DNA from 4 places in the Clostridium sp. HMP27 genome. Region 2 is predicted to be linked to each of the others. Evidence: riboswitches for the same ligand, from Rfam matches in the RefSeq annotation. Region 2 holds a riboswitch; each other region holds the start of a gene.

What was found. A riboswitch is a leader RNA that binds a small molecule or an ion and turns the genes downstream of it on or off. The one in region 2 is predicted to bind thiamine pyrophosphate.
Region 1: linked by a shared signal. The riboswitch ahead of thiW (energy coupling factor transporter S component ThiW) and the one ahead of thiC (phosphomethylpyrimidine synthase ThiC) in region 2 are both predicted to bind thiamine pyrophosphate.
Region 3: linked by a shared signal. The riboswitch ahead of tenA (thiaminase II) and the one ahead of thiC (phosphomethylpyrimidine synthase ThiC) in region 2 are both predicted to bind thiamine pyrophosphate.
Region 4: linked by a shared signal. The riboswitch ahead of thiT (energy-coupled thiamine transporter ThiT) and the one ahead of thiC (phosphomethylpyrimidine synthase ThiC) in region 2 are both predicted to bind thiamine pyrophosphate.

What each region holds. Positions count from the first base shown of each region.
Region 1 is NZ_JMFY01000018.1:208,540-212,793, forward strand. It holds gene thiE (thiamine phosphate synthase) at 1-141, opposite strand, end outside; gene thiM (hydroxyethylthiazole kinase) at 153-980, opposite strand; gene DP68_RS10130 (hydroxymethylpyrimidine/phosphomethylpyrimidine kinase) at 1,018-1,884, opposite strand; gene thiW (energy coupling factor transporter S component ThiW) at 1,947-2,441, opposite strand; TPP riboswitch at 2,592-2,701, opposite strand; gene pdxT (pyridoxal 5'-phosphate synthase glutaminase subunit PdxT) at 2,785-3,354, opposite strand; gene pdxS (pyridoxal 5'-phosphate synthase lyase subunit PdxS) at 3,356-4,231, opposite strand.
Region 2 is NZ_JMFY01000018.1:309,619-313,872, reverse strand. It holds gene DP68_RS10665 (methyl-accepting chemotaxis protein) at 1-406, shown strand, start outside; partial or broken gene DP68_RS10660 (amidophosphoribosyltransferase) at 670-849, opposite strand; gene thiC (phosphomethylpyrimidine synthase ThiC) at 985-2,298, opposite strand; TPP riboswitch at 2,383-2,488, opposite strand; TPP riboswitch at 2,627-2,728, opposite strand; gene DP68_RS10650 (helix-turn-helix domain-containing protein) at 2,859-3,203, opposite strand; gene DP68_RS10645 (flavodoxin family protein) at 3,462-4,097, shown strand; gene DP68_RS19600 (hypothetical protein) at 4,210-4,254, shown strand, end outside.
Region 3 is NZ_JMFY01000034.1:34,026-38,279, forward strand. It holds gene DP68_RS14320 (DUF1576 domain-containing protein) at 1-1,135, opposite strand, end outside; RNA gene ssrS (6S RNA) at 1,292-1,477, shown strand; TPP riboswitch at 1,705-1,814, shown strand; gene tenA (thiaminase II) at 1,944-2,603, shown strand; gene DP68_RS14330 (ABC transporter ATP-binding protein) at 2,609-3,361, shown strand; gene DP68_RS14335 (ABC transporter permease) at 3,358-4,101, shown strand; gene DP68_RS14340 (ABC transporter substrate-binding protein) at 4,189-4,254, shown strand, end outside.
Region 4 is NZ_JMFY01000001.1:33,248-37,501, forward strand. It holds gene DP68_RS00180 (hypothetical protein) at 1-307, shown strand, start outside; gene DP68_RS00185 (Mrp/NBP35 family ATP-binding protein) at 399-1,244, shown strand; gene DP68_RS00190 (ferredoxin) at 1,346-1,537, shown strand; gene thiT (energy-coupled thiamine transporter ThiT) at 1,584-2,222, opposite strand; TPP riboswitch at 2,288-2,391, opposite strand; gene DP68_RS19395 (hypothetical protein) at 2,453-2,629, opposite strand; gene DP68_RS00200 (DUF3048 domain-containing protein) at 2,675-3,673, opposite strand; gene DP68_RS00205 (anaerobic ribonucleoside triphosphate reductase) at 3,988-4,254, shown strand, end outside.

The sequences.
Region 1 (4,254 bases), 100 kb from region 2:
ATCCACATCTTTTTCTCTTATCTGTACTAATGTTACTCCACCAAGTATTGCTTCCTCTACAGCTTTATCTAAAGATCTATCTTTTATGAAACTTCTATCTGTTACAAGATATAAAGTATAATTTACACTTTTCTTATTCATAATTAGTCTCCTTATTTTTCAGTTATCTTTGCATATTCATAAATTATTTCAGGAGTGATATTTGAAACGCTGTCAATTATAGCTGTCCTAAAACTTCCCGTTCCCAAATCCTTATCTGTTACAGCCTTGTATGCTCTTTCCCCGCTTATGCCCATAGTTAAAACTCCAAGTACTGTAGCTATATGCTTATCTTCTCCTGTTCCTAAAAATGCACCTATAAGAGAGGAACACATGCAGCCAGTTCCCGTAACTTGTGATAACATAGGGTGTCCATTATATATTAAGTATGTTTTATCATTGTAGCTTATGGAGTCCACCTTTCCTGTTATAGCTATTACAGAATTTAGTTTTTTAGATAATTCTTCTCCTAGTTTCTTTCTTCCTTCTATTTCATCTTTTTCTTCTACATCTACATCTACGCCTCTAGTCTTTGAGCTTAGTCCTGCTAAAACTTTAATTTCTGAAAGATTTCCTCTTATAACATCAAATTGTATATTTTCTAGTAAAAGCTTTGCAGTTTTTGTTCTAAGACTAGTTGCTCCAACCCCCACAGGATCAAGTATTACAGGAACATTTAGTTCATTTGCCTTTTTCCCTGCAAGTATCATAGAATTTATAGTTCTGCTGTTTAATGTACCAATATTTATTACTAGTGCCGAAGCAATAGATACCATTTCCTCAACTTCAGCTTCATCATCTGCCATTACAGGGCTTCCACCTAGCGCAAGTACAATATTTGCACAGTCGTTTACTGTAACGTAATTTGTTATGTGATGTACAAGAGGTGTCTTTTCCTTAACTTGTAAAAGAATACGATTAAGCTTTTCATTAATTCCCATAATAGTTTCCTCCAAACTTATATATAGATTTTTATTTCTATAGCATACCTGCATTTTTATACAGTGTGTAAAAATGATTAGTAGGACCTACACCATGGCCAATATCTAATGAGTGCTTAATTGCTTCTGTAATATATTCCTTAGCTCTTTTTATTGATTCTACTAAAGTATAACCCAATGCTAAATTAGAACATATTGCAGAAGATAAGGTACATCCTGTTCCATGAGTATTTTTAGTATGTATTCTTTCTCCTTCAAAATAATGAAATTCTTTTCCATCATATAATATATCTACAGCATCATCCGCTAAATGACCTCCCTTTAAAAGTACATTAGGGGCCCCTATGAAATGAATTATCTTTGCTGCAGTTTCCATTTGTTCTCTTGTTTCTATAGCCTTTAATGTTTCAGCTTCTTTTAACAATTCACTATACTCATGATTATCCGTATACATCTGTTTATAAGTTTCTATTATAGCCAATGCTTCAGGGATATTAGGAGTTATAATAGAGCTTAAAGGTATTAATTTTTCTATAAGTGCTTTTTTTGATTCAGGTTTAAGTAAATCAAATCCACTTTTTGAAATCATCACAGGATCTAAAACCATATTCTTAGGTTTATATTCATTTAACTTTTTACTGATTGCATCTATAGTTTCTATTTTTGAAACCATTCCTATTTTCACTCCATCTACCTCTATATCCTTAAATATTGCATCTATTTGAGCCTCTATAATTGAAGATGATAAATCCTCCACTGCCCAAACACCTTGAGTATTTTGAGCCGTAATAGCAGTTATAACACTCATTCCAAAGGTTCCATTTGCAGAAAATGTCTTTAAATCAGCCTGAATACCTGCTCCTCCTGAACTGTCAGAACCTGCAATAGTTAATACTTTTTTCATTTACAAAACCTCCTCATTTAGTTTTTTCAATACTTTTTAATCAATTTCAATTAGCCTTAGTGTTATTGCTTATAAACCATGTTTATTATGTTTCTCTTTAATATAATAGTTAGTACCACATAAGCTATTAATGCTCCTCCTAAACTGCTTATGGAAAAAGGTATTACATAAAATAGTGCTGCAACATCTTTTCCAAGTACTAATTTAGAAATTGGGTAACAAACAAGTGCTCCAATTACTCCCGTACCTATAACTTCTCCTAGAAAAGCATGTATAATCTTTTTGCCTCTTTTATAAAATAACGCTGCCAAAAATGCTCCTATCATGCTTCCAGGAAAAGCCATAATAGAACCTGTTCCTAAAATATTTCTTATAACTGATATACAAAAGGCAATACCTACTCCTATGTAGGAATTAAACATTACTGCAGAAAGTACATTAATTAAATGTTGTATAGGAAAACACCTTGAAGCTCCTATTGGAATATAAATTAAATTTGAAAGTAAAACTCCCATAGCTATAAGTAGTGCTGAAAAAGTTAATTTTTTTGTACCCATAAAATCACTCCTAAATTTAAATAATATAAAATTTTAGTACTATCCAGCAGAAAATTAGAAGTATTTTAAAAGTAGTAGTTTTTAATTTTTCTATAATATAAAAAACAAAAGACATAAACTCCCACGAAGTTTATGTCTTAAATATCAAAACAATATCTACATCTAACTCCCTACGCCGGCATTATCCAGATCAGGTTAAAGGGTCTAAGAATGGATTTCTTACTCTCAGCTGGCCATTACCAACTCCCCTGTGTAATTACCTATATTATTAATTTTCATTAACATCATACTATATATAAAAAATTAAGTCAATTGATCCCTATGAAGTTCCTAAAAATTCAAGTTAGAACTGGCACATAGAAATAAAGTATTTGTGGAACTGAAGATTTTCTGTAAGTTCAGGATGAAAGGATGTGACAAGGATATTATTTTGTTTAGCTGCTACTATATTCTCCTTTAACTTATGGAGTACTTCTACATCATCTCCCACACTAACAATAAATGGTGCTCTAATGAACACAAGCGGAATTGGATTATCTGATACACTCTTAATAACATCCTCAGTGCTAAAACTATTTATTTGCCTTCCATATGCATTCCTTCTAACTTTTATATTCATTACAGAAATATGTGTTATGTCGTCATTTTCAATTTCCTGTGCAAGCAGTATCATGCCTGCACAAGTTCCCCATACTGGTAATCCTAATAGTATCTTCTCTCTAAGCTTGGGAAGCATTCCTGTTTCCCTTAAAATTTTGCCAATAGCAGTACTTTCTCCCCCTGGTAAAATTAATCCATTAATATCTTCAATATCCTTTAACGTTTTAACTTCAACTGCATCAAAGCCTAATGCATTTATGCTTTTTATATGTTCTATAACTCCACCTTGAAGGGATAAAACTCCTATCTTCATCTTACCAGCCTCTTTCTGCATATCTATTAGTTAAATCTCTTAAGTCTATTCCACTCATCGGCTCCCCTAATTCTTCTGAAACCTCGGCAAGTCTCTTAGGATCATTATGATAAGTAGTTGCAAGTACTATTGCCTTTGCTCGTTTTTCTGGACTATCTGACTTAAATATTCCAGAGCCAACAAACACCCCTTCGGAGCCAAGCTGCATCATAAGTGCGGCATCTGCTGGTGTTGCAATTCCACCTGCTGCAAAATTCACTACAGGAAGCTTTCCTTCCTTCCAAACAAATTTTATCAATTCGTATGGAGCTGACATTTCCTTTGCAATTGTCATAAGTTCTTGTTCTGGAGCATTTTTTATTTTTCTTATTTCATCCATCATGCATCTCATATGCCTTACAGCTTCAACAACATTTCCTGTACCCGCTTCCCCCTTTGTTCTAATCATAGAAGCTCCCTCACCTATTCTTCTTAAAGCTTCTCCAAGATTTTTAGCACCACAAACAAAAGGAACTTTAAAATCCCATTTATTTATATGATAAGCTTCATCTGCAGGAGTTAAAACTTCACTTTCATCAATATAATCGATTTCCAAAGCTTGAAGTATTTGAGCTTCTACAAAGTGACCAATTCTAACTTTGGCCATAACTGGTATTGAAACTGCTGATTTTATTTCTTTAATCATTTTAGGATCGGACATTCTTGCAACTCCACCTTGCTTCCTTATATCGGAAGGTACTCTTTCAAGAGCCATTACAGCACAAGCTCCAGCCTTCTCCGCTATTTCAGCTTCCTTTGGATTAACAACATCCATAATTACTCCACCTTTTAACATTTGAGCAAGGTTTTTGTTTAGTTCATAATTGTTCATAAAAATATTCCCCCAATAAAATCTAAATT
Region 2 (4,254 bases):
AGATAATAGTCAAAAGTCATTAAGTGATATAAGTACTATTGTCAATGAATTTAAAGAAAAGACTAATCAAGTACAAGGACTAATGGAAGATAATAATGACAAAATAGGTGTAGGAAATAAATTTCTTAATGAAACGGTTTCTAATGTAATTAGTATGATTGAAGATTTAAAGTTGTCTGGAGAAAATATAGATGAAATTAATAAATTAACAACTAACTTACTTAATGAAACAGAAAATGTAGTGGTTCTCAACTCTGATATAGTTGGAAAAACACAAAATACTATAAATATGTTTAGTACAGTAAGTGATTCAGTAAGTGAAAGTGCAGCTACAAGTGAAGAAATAGCTACTAGTGCTGAAGAATTAAAAAATATAGCTATTGCAATGAATGAATTAATTAAATAACTAGTGATTTTCAAAAGGGTTGAAAAACTATTATTACATAAGATAGCTTTTCAACCTTTTAAGATGCATCAAATATAATAAAAATTACTTAATTGCGATATATCAAAATAATCCCCAAAAGTCTATGAAGTCTCATAAATCAACACCCACAATATATATTACATAAAGCACTTTAAACATGCACTTTTTTTATGATCTAAAGTGCTTAAAAAACCATCTATGCCTATATATCCTAAACTATTTACTTCGATAAAGCTTCGTCATATAAAATTCTTTTTAATAAAGCCTAAAGTATAAGGTATGGATGAGACTTTAGAATATCCTAAAGCAGCAGGGGTGCCAGAGTCAGGCACTCCTATTACAATATCAGCTTCTACAGGACATTCTTTAAATAAGATCTCACCAGCTTTGAATCTTGAGTTATAAACACTAGTGCCATCAATCATATCTAAAACGCAGCTTTCTGAGCATTTATAACAGTACTTTCACCAAAGGCAGAGTATCGTACATGGCCTATGGCAGAAAAACCATTTATACTTTGTATTTATCAACATCATTTATTTGCATTTCATCACTTCCTAGTTATCTTCTCTTAAAATATTGATATCTTTTCCCTGCATTATTTTATTCATATTTCTCATGGAACACATTTTTCCGCACATAGTACAACTGTCCTCATGCTCAGGAGAAGATTCTTTTCTATATCTTCTAGCTTTTTCTGGGTCAATAGAAAGCTCAAACATTTTGTCCCAATTAAGTTCTTGTCTTGCTTTACTCATTTCGTTATCCCAGTTTCTAGCACCAGGAATATTTTTGGCTATATCGCCAGCATGAGCAGCTATCTTTGAAGCAATGATACCTTCTTTAACATCCTCTAGATTAGGTAATCTTAGATGCTCTGCCGGAGTTACATAGCATAGAAAATCAGCTCCACAGCTAGCAGCTAATGCTCCTCCAATAGCACTTGTGATGTGGTCATAGCCAGGGGCTATATCTGTAACTATAGGGCCTAATACGTAAAATGGAGCACCATGGCAAAGCTTCTTTTCAAGCAGCATATTTGCTTTAATTTCATTTAATGACATGTGCCCAGGACCTTCTATGATAACTTGAACGTTCCTTTCCCAAGCTCTTAAAGTTAATTCGCCTAATACCATTAATTCTTTTATTTGGCAGGCATCGGTAGCATCATTGATAGAACCAGGTCTGCAGGCATCTCCAAGACTTAAAGTTAAATCGTATTTTTCACATATATCTAATAATTCATCGTAATATTCATAAAAAGGATTTTCCTTGTTATTAAGTTCCATCCAGGCATAAAGAAGAGAACCACCTCTTGAAACAATGTTTGTAAGTCTTTTATTTCTTTTAAACACATTTGCAGTCTCTCTATTTATACCAGCATGAATAGTTACAAAATCTACACCATCTCTTGCGTGCTTTTCTACAACATCTAAAAATTCCTTTGCAGTAATATCCTTTAATTCTTTATCATAAAATCCCACAGCATCATATATTGGGACAGTTCCTATCATAGCAGATGATGAAGTAACAAGTCTTTGTCTAAATTCTTCAGTTTTTCCAAAGGAGCTTAAGTCCATTATAGCCTCAGCCTTCATGTCTAAAGCTAGCTGTACTTTTTTCATTTCTTCATCAATATCACAGCAATCTTTTGATATACCTAAATTTACATTTATTTTTGTTCTTAAGCCTTCTCCTATACCTTCTGGATCTATGGATTTATGATTCTTATTAGCTGGTATAGCAACTTTCCCTTCTGCAATAAGCTTTTTTAAAACTTCTATATGCATATTTTCCTTTTTCGCTACTATTTCCATCTCTTTTGTAATAATACCTTTTTTAGCTGCATCCATTTGAGTTGTATACATAATTTGAACTCTCCTTTATTATTTAATTATTTTTGACAAAAATAAAATGCAAGCCTATATAGGGCTTGCAACAAGAATACGAATGTATAGTTGAAAAATGCTCCCTACGTTGGAATTATCCAAATCAGGTTATGAGGGTCAGAGATAACATCTCTTTCTCAGCTTATCAATATAAGCTCCCCTTGCGCTAGACGTCTTCAAAAAATAACTAGCAGGGTTTGTTTGTATTTTTGAAAAGGTCCAATTATTAAATTTTAAAAATAAATTAAAAAGAAGCTTTACCATACGGCAAAGCTTCTTACAAAATCATATTATAAAAATCAATTATAATAATAATCGTACATAACTTCCCTACGGTAGTACTAACTACGTCAGGTTCATAGAGTTAGATTAGTAAAATCTTCTCAGCCAAAGGGCACCCCTAGTTAATTATAATTATATTTATTTTTTATGTAAGTAATATATTACTTTAAACTCATTATAATGCTGAAGTGATACTATGTAAAGAATTTTTTAGAATAATTATTCAGTGCTTCTTTAATAGTATATCTCAATTTAATAAATTATTGATCACAATCACTGTCTAAGTGAGGATAATATTTAATAGACCAATCTTCAATTTCTTTAATAATCTTGGTAAGTTCTTTTCCCTTATTAGTAAGATAATATTCAACTTTAGGAGGAATTTCAGCATAAATTATTTTGCTTATTAATTCATCATTTTCTAATTCCTTAAGTTTTTCATTTAATACCTTTTGACTTATTCCTTTAGTTATTCGCTGAAGTTCTAAAAATCTTTTAGGTTCATTATATAAATGACATAATAAAACGGCTTTCCATTTTCCTCTTATAAGATCCATCGCAAAATCTAGTAAACATATATATTCTTTTTCATTATAATGTATCATTAAGGTACCTGCCTTTAGTTATTTTGTGAATAGGAGAAATATAAAATTAAAAAACATATTATAGTTATATTATATACTAGAAAAATTATCAATAAAAATTTATAACATAGCGTAAATATACATATTACAATAAATCTTACCTGAAGGTAAGTCATCTAACAAAAAAGTGCGTACTTGTTAATTAAATTACCGAGCCATATAATAATCCCATAAGCACAAAAGATTATAAATATAAAGGTTTATATGGAGGTATGTACTATGAAAGTAATTGCTTTTAACGGAAGTCCTAAAAAAGATGGGAATACCTATGAGGCTATAAAAGCTGTGGCTAATGAGTTAGAAAAAGAAAATATAGAAGTAGAAGTTATCCATGTAGGAAACAAAGTAATACGTGGATGCCTAGCTTGTGGTGGATGTAGTAGAAATATGAATGAAAGATGTGTTATAGAAAATGATGAAGTTAATGAATGGATTCAAAAAATGAAAGAAGCTGATGGAATTATTTTAGGATCGCCTGTACATTATTCAGCTATAGCAGGAACCATGAAATCATTTTTAGATCGAGCATTTCTTGTAACATCAGTAAATAGCGGAATACTTAGACATAAGGTAGGAGCTAGTGTTGTTGCAGTTAGAAGATCAGGAGGGGTTCCAACTTTTGACCAATTAAATAACTACATTAACTATTCAGAAATGGTGATGCCTACATCAAATTACTGGAATGTAGTACATGGTACAGAACCAGGTGAAGCAACTCAAGATGAAGAAGGAATGCAAATTATGAGAGTTTTAGGTAAAAATATGTCTTGGCTTATGAAATTAATTCACTCTGGTAAAAATAATATAGAAGAAAATCAAAAAGAAGATAAAGTATTTATGAATTTTATAAGGTAAGGCTTGTACATGATTATTAAAAAAATAAATATATTAAATTCATATCTTCATCATCACTTCATAATTCAGATTTAGAATATTTATATAGAATTTATGAGGAGAGGATAAAGATATGAGATTATTAAAGATTTTATTTAGTAAGAAATTTAGACAAGAA
Region 3 (4,254 bases), on a different contig from region 2:
AACCTGCTAAAATGCCAGCAAGTGGCCCGTAGGCTCCAGCAACAGGGGCTAAGGTTGTTCCAAATAATGCACCTATTATAACAACAGTCGAGCAAGGGTCCCAAATTTTTATGTTAGCTGCTATAAATACTCCAATTAAAATAGGTATAGCATTTCTAGGATGTTTGCCAAAAGCTGCAAAACCAACCATTGTTAATATTCCAGCGGTAATAGGTCCATTTACAATTCCTTTAGATATAACTACATAAGCTATACCTATTAAACCCATAATTCCCATATTTATAAATGTTATACCATATCCACAAAGTTGTGTAAAGTCTGTAACTGTTTTACCAGAATAATGTAGGACATTCTTATATCCTTTAAAGCTTTTGCCGTTTATATAATATCCTAAGAAAATAAGGAGTATAAAGCAGGAAATGAGAAGCAGCTTTAAAAATGAGTCATATTCAGTTGATAATATTTCTGTTGATTTAATTATTAGACCAAAACCTCTAAGTACAGAGGTTATTATAGAACCGATGAGGCCTGCTGTAAATCCTATATTATAAAGATTATATCCATCATGGACTTTTATAAGATGTGATGATAGTGGTGTTATTACAAATCCTATTAGTATTCCAAATAGTATGCCAATAGGAAGACCTAATTTTATAGATACATGTAATCCAAAGCTTATCTCACTTACTACTGGGGCAAGAGCTGTACTAAACATCATTATTACTACTATGTTTTTGAAATTTATTTGTTGATACTTAACATAGAGGTATCCTCCTAAATATATAGGCCAGACATTGAATAAGTTTTTTCCTATAAACGAGAAGGCCATAATAGTAAATACAGATGCAATTAATGCGCCATTAACTTTTAATTTTAATTTCCATATTATAAAAATGTTTACTAAGGTTAAAACACCTGCATTTATAAATGTTGCTCCAATTCCACCAACTGATATATAATCCGTCAATAGTATGTCGGGACTTACAACTATTCTATAAAGTCCTTTATATATGTTTTTAGGGTTATCAAATATAAAAGCTAAGATGATTAGGCATAATGGAAATAAACTAAGTATAGTTAAAACTCTTTCTTTTCCAATATCTATAGAATCCTTTGTAATAGCGACAACCTCCAAATGAACACCTCCAATGAAATTTTAAGTGTTCTATAATATTTTGGTATTGAAAAACTTATGTATACTTTACATAAATTTAATAGAATTTTATCAACCTTAAATTCCCTATTGCAATCTAGATGATATTTGATATAATAATTTCATAAGGTTAATCCCTTATTTCTGAAATATTTGTGAAGCTCTTATTTTGAACCTACATTACTTAAAAGGGAGTTCAACATTTAGATGTGAATTGACTCATAAGTCCAACGTAAATGGCAAGGTCTATAAAGCATCTGTGAGGACACCCACCTATCGGAGAGATAGGTGTCAAAATTAGGGCAGCGGTATTTTGGATACTTTCTTTGATTATAATTAGATTAGTATATATGATAAGAGATGACACTAGTCATCTCTTATTTTTGTATGAATAAAAATTTCCAGCTATGTTTCTAATATTAATCACTTAAAAAAGTCTTGGCATTTTTAAGCTATTGTGGTAATATGACTTTGTAAGATTAAGGTGAAAAGCAGTTTATGTAAGATTAGATTTTAATAGTATTACATATTGTGAAACACAACAAGTGCATAAAAAATCCCGGGGGGGCTGGTGTTGCTGGCTGAGAGTAAGAACGAAATTCTTAGACCCTTTTAACCTGAACTGGATAATTCCAGCGTAGGAAGAGGTTTTACATATACATATATTTTGAGGATATAGGTACAAATCTCTTTTGTAGATTTGTACCTTTTTATTTTTCTAAGATCCTTAAAATTATTAGTCTTACAATATTAAGTGTTACGACTAAAAGGAGCAATGGAGGGATTAATAATGAAATTTTCACAAAGTTTATACAAGAGTGTTGAAGATATTTGGGAATCTTATTACAAACATCCTTTTGTAGATGGTATAGGACAAGGAACTTTAGATGTGGACAAATTTAAATTTTACATGATTCAAGATTATATTTATCTTATTGATTATGCAAAAATTTATGCTCTGGGTATAGTTAAGGCTGATACTGAAGAGGTAATGAAAGGATTTGCCACTATGGTAAATGGAATATTAAATGGCGAAATGAGTATTCATAGATCTTATATGAGAAGACTTGGAATTACTCAGGAGGAAATTAGAGATACAAAGGCATCCCTTGCTAATATTTCCTATACTAATTATATGCTTTCTGTATCTCAAAGAGGAACTTTAGCAGATCTTACTGTGTCATTATTATCTTGTATGTGGAGTTATTTAGAGATTGGAAGACAGTTAAGTAAAATTCCAGGAGCTGTAGATCACGAGTTCTATGGAGAATGGATAAGAGGATATATTTCAGAGGATTATATAAAGCTAACTAACTGGGTAATAGACTTAGTAGATGACCTGGCAAAGGATCTACCAAAAGGGGAGCTTGAAAAGCTAGAGGAAATATTTGTGAACACAAGTAAATATGAGTATATGTTTTGGGACATGGCTTATAACAAGGAGATGTAATCAGTATGTTAGAGTTTTCTAATGTGAACTTTAAATATGAAAATGATTCAAAGACTCTTATAGAAGATCTAAACTTTAAGATAAATAAAGGAGATTTTGTAAGTATAATAGGGCCTAGTGGTTGTGGTAAAAGTACAATCTTTAGATTGATTTCAAAACTTGAAAAAGCTTCTAGTGGAGATATTTTATTAGGTGGTAATAATATTAAAGACCTACATGGCCATATAGGGTACATGCCCCAACGAGATTTATTAATACCCTGGAGAACGATTTTAGAAAATGCTTCATTACCGATGGAAGTAGGTTCTAGAAATGTTAAAGAAGCTAGACAAAAGGCAGAGGAATATTTAAAGATTTTTGGCTTAAATGAGTATAAAGATAAACATCCAAAGGATCTATCGGGAGGAATGAGACAAAGGGTTTCTTTTATCAGAACATTACTTACAGGATCAGAGGTAATGCTTCTAGACGAGCCTTTTAGTGCCTTAGATGCTATTACAAAGGTTTCTATGCAGGAATGGCTTCTAAGTCAATGGATTAATTTAAAAAAGACTATCTTGTTTATAACTCATGACGTAGAAGAAGCTTTATTTTTATCTAATAGGATATTTGTGATATCAGAAAAGCCTATTGTAAGGTTAAAGGAAGTTATAGTTCCTCTTAATTATCCAAGAGATAGACATGCTTTAAGCAATAGGGAAATACTTGAGATAAAAGAAGAACTTATAAATGAATTAAAGCAGAGGGTAGAGCTATGAAGAAATATAAATCATCAGCAATTGTAGGAATTTTCTTTTTTATTACCTGGGAAATTATTGCACGATATATAAATGCAATGTTTATACTTCCATCTCCTACTAAAGTTTTAATGAAAACTTGGGAGCTTAGGGAACCTCTTTTTTTAGTGCATCTTCCTGCTACAATGCTAGTTACTTTCATAGGACTTTTAATATCAATAGTTTTAGGAGTTATGCTAGCCATAGCTATGAGTTTAAATAAAAGAATTGAAGAAGCAATATATCCTATTTTAGTAGTAACTCAAACTATACCGATAACGGCATTGGCGCCAATATTTGTACTCTGGTTTGGATACAGCATTTGGAGTAAAGTTGTAGTAACTATACTTATTACGTTTTTCCCTATAGTTGTAAATACCTATGATGGCTTCCGTTCTACTAAAAGGGAAATGGAAGAGCTTTTGGTAACCTTTGGAGCAAGTAAAAAGGAGATTTTTATTAAGTTGAAATTTCCTCATGCTCTGCCATATTTCTTTTCGGCACTAAAAATAGCTGTACCTTTAAGCGTAATAGGTGCTGCAATTGGAGAATGGCTTGGAGCTCAATCGGGACTTGGATATTTTAGCAAAAGAATGATGACTCAATTAGATGGTGCGGCAGTTTTTGCTCCAATAATGATTTTATCGCTTGTAGCAATAGTCTTAGTTTGGATAATTAATATTTTAGAAAATAAAATAATAGGGGATTTTTATAGAGAATAACCTTTATTTTTATATTTAAGGTATCTTGAAAAAAATAATCAATTAGATGATAACATATTTTTAAGAGCCTAAAAGGAGGAGTAAACTATGAAAAAGTTAAAGTATTTATCATTATTATTAGCATTTTTACTTTTAGTAATGACAGGATGTAGT
Region 4 (4,254 bases), on a different contig from region 2:
AAAAATAGGAGTGAACTTAGATGAGGATAGAGAAATTGCAAAATTTATTTTATCTACAGATTTAGAAGACTTTAAAAATAAGTTAAATGATAAAAATATAAATGGAGAACTAGTAAAAGCTAATCCTACAGAATATGATGTGCTAATGACAGTTAAAACCCAGGGATATAATAGGTTAATGTATAAGAGTATAATTACATTTTATAATAGGCAAGAAAAAAATACAGAACAGTATTATGTAGTTGCAAACTATGAAAATAGAAGTTGGCATTTGAATGCAACTAAAGACAAACCTAGTAACTTTTAGATATTAATATAATTTTTATAAGGGTTTTTATAACATTTTTTTAGTGCTATAATAAATAAAGTTTTACAATACATATTAAGGAGGAATAGAAATGAGTGATTGCAATAGTTGTCCTAGCAAAGGAAGCTGTAATAGTAATTCATCTACATGTTCTAAAGATGTGCCAAAGCACGGAAATATAAAACATATTATAGGAGTAATAAGTGGAAAAGGTGGAGTTGGTAAGTCAACAGTAACTGGTATTTTAGCGGTACAACTGCAGAAGGCTGGATTTAAAGTTGGAGTACTTGATGGAGATATAACAGGGCCTTCTATGCCAAGGTTTTTTGGCATAAACGAAGAACGAGCAGAAATACATCAAGTAGAAAATAGTGAAGAAGTAAAGTTTATACCTGTCCAAACATCTTTGGGTATAAAGGTAATATCCTTAAATCTTTTAACAGAGGAAGAAGAACAGCCGGTTATATGGAGAGGACCTGTAATAACTGGTGTATTGAAGCAAATGTATTCAGACACAGTCTGGGGAGATTTAGATTATCTTTTAATCGATATGCCTCCAGGAACAGGAGATATAGCATTAACTATAATGCAAAGCATGCCTGTAGAAGGAATGGTAGTTGTATCTACACCTCAAGATATGGTATCCATGATAGTTAAAAAGGTTGTAATAATGGCAGAAAAAATGGATGTAAAGGTATTTGGTGTAGTAGAAAATATGTCTTATGTACAATGTAATAATTGTAGTGAAAAGATTAGAGTATTTAGCAAAAAATCTGCTGAAGAGCAAGCTAAATACTTAGGAGTGCCTTTAATGGCAGAGATGCCTATAAATTTAGATTTAGCTGAAAGCTTAGAGAGCGGTCAAGCGGAAAGATTTGTGTTATTAAATGGGGATTATGATAAATTATTAGATAATTTTATAAAGCTAAGCAAGTAACTACTGCTAAAATTTAAATTTTAAAATTTAATAAAATAGTAATAAAGAATGACGAGTGGGGTAAAATATATATAGTTCAAAGTAAAAGGAGGAATTGTATTATGCAAGCATATGTTGATAAGGATCTTTGTATATCATGTGGACTATGTCCAGCAATAGCTGGGGATGTATTTGAAATGGATGACAGTACTGGAAAAGCAACAGTTGTAGTAGATGAAGTTCCATCAGGTTCAGAAGATGCTGCAAAAGAAGCAGAAGGAAGTTGCCCAACTAATGCCATAAAAGTAGAATAATAAAAATAATAAAAGCATGTAATGATTTTCATTACATGCTTTTCATTTAATGACTATGAATTGAATTTTTATTTAAAATGGAATATATTTGATTAACAGGAATTAGTGTAAGTATTACAATACAAATTAACCCATCTATTGCTAAATAAGAAGCATTGTATATAAGGGAGTATAAATAAGGTGACATTCCCTCTGGAGCATTACTTCCCCAAAATACCACACCTGAAATAAAGTGGAATGTAAATCTTCCTAATACAGCTATAACTGTGGCAATTAATTTTTTGTCTTTAAAAAAGCCTGCAAGACCTAGTGCCATAAATGGTAAAGGATAATCAAATAATACCTGTACAGGATGGAGGATATAAGGTCCTAAAATTAAGCTTAATATACCATACATAAAACCAGTTAGAAATCCTATTTCAGGTCCATAAAATAATGAAAGAAGAATAATAGGTACCATTCCACCTAATGTAATAGCTCCTCCGCTAGGTAATTCTGCGATCTTAAATAAATTAAGGAGTACAGATAATGCAAGACCAATACTTAATTGAGAAATTATTCTTACGGTTAAGGTAATCTTCTTAAGTCTTATAAATACCAGTATTATTAAAATTACTCCTGCAAGGGTTAATAAGGTTAGAGGATACTTAGATAATTCTAAGATTCCACTTTGTAAAGTTTTCATAATAGCCTCCTTTGTGCTAAAGGATATAAAAAATAAAAGTATTCCAGCACTGGAATACCTTATAAAGCGAGTCGAGACTGCTTCCCTACGCTGGTATTATCCAGATCAGGTGATAAGAGTTAATGACTAAATCATTTCTCAGCCGAGTTCGGCACCTCTAGCACGGTTTATTAATTTTATATAACTTATTATATAGTATTATATATGTATTTTCAAGAACGTTGTACTTATTAAAAGAAGTCTACAAGTTTATCATTTCCAGGATGAAGGGGACTAGGATCTACATTTACCATATCTCCGAGCTTTATATGCTCAGATAACGTAAGTCTGTTAATTTCCATAGTAGTACCATCTTCTAAAGCAACTAGGGCATCTGAGCCTATTAAATCTATTATCCGACCTTTCATGGGCAATACCTCCTTTTTAGTTAGTATTGCCTATAATTAAGTAAATTATTTTATTTTAATGTTTGCTTTTTTATCTAGTATGTGCCACCAAGTATTTCCTATATTTAAAGGGATAGGATTTCCGAGATTATCTAGAAGCTCTGTACTGGAATCTAAGCTAGATTGTTTCCACTTTCCCTTAACTACTTTACCGTTGCTTATAACTAGGCAATCTCCTTCACCAATTAGTCGTATATCAACATGTAAATTATCAGTTTGAAGTGTTATGTTTGTAAGCTGAATAACGATATTCTTTGCTTGTATAGGAATATTATTGTCTCTATTTACAGAAGGGGTACCATCCATATATTTAACATATAAGCCATCTTTAAGTATATAAGAAGTATTGTAATATTTATTTACTTTTATAGTAACTGAACTAGAACTATCAAGATTTGAATTTTCCCAATAGGATTTATTAAAATTATAAGTTGATGTAGGTTTAGCTATAAGATTTTTTTCTGAAATTAAATTTCTCATATTTTCTGTGGATGTATATAAGCTATGTTCATACTTTCTAGACTTATCCCGCCAATAATACTTTTCATATATAAATTCATTTAAGCTTGGCAAATTTTCAGTCTCAATTTGAGTTTTAGCTTCTTCGCTATATCCACAATGTCCAAAAGGTAATTTATGAAGTTTAGATAAGTCTAAAAAGTAAGGTCGCGCACTTCGAACTGGACCAATTTTTTCAGGACTATTTTTGTGAAATAAGGCAATGAATCTTGGAATTCCTCCTTCGGCCATGGTTTCATATACTATATCAGCATCTACAAGGCCAGATTGTGGGCGAGCATCCTTAGAATTTTCTACAATAACCATAAAGGGAATATTATTCAAGGCATCTTTAGAGACTTGTTCTCCAGTATAAGGCGATATATATTTTTCTGCCTTTTCAACTATGTTATCTTTTGATTTATCTTGGATATTTTTAGTGTTTTGAGTACAACTTGATAATAAAAGTATAAGAATTATTGAAATAAAAGATATAAGCTTTTTCATAATACCGCCCCCACCATAAAATAAATTCATTTTAGAATAATTTTACATTTTATGGATTTTATAATCAAACTTATAAACCTTATATTTAGGCGTATTTAATGTTAATTATTCACTTTTAAGTGATTTTACTGCAAATAACTCTCTTTTAAAAAATAATAAACTTATTATTAGAATAACAGTAAAAAATATAAGAAGAAGGAGTTAAACATGGAGATAGCTTTTTATAAACTGGTTTTATAAGCTGGTATAAAAACATTTTGCATAGTATAATGGGTTAGTGTTTGCGCAATATATAGTAGGGGAGGATTATGTGTATGCTACATGTTGTAAAAAGGGACGGAAGAAAGGTCTCTTTTAATTCTATGAAAATTACAAGTGCCATAAAGAGAGCGGCAGAGGAAACTGGATATAAAATAAGAGAAAGTGAGTTTATAGATTTAACTCAAAAGATAATTTCTAGTTTGGAGCAAAGAGAAGTTCAAGAAGTTACTGTAGAAGAAATACAAAACATAGTAGAAAAAGTTTTAGTTGGAAGTGAATATAAAGAAATAGGTTTTGTATATTCAAATTATAGAAGAGAA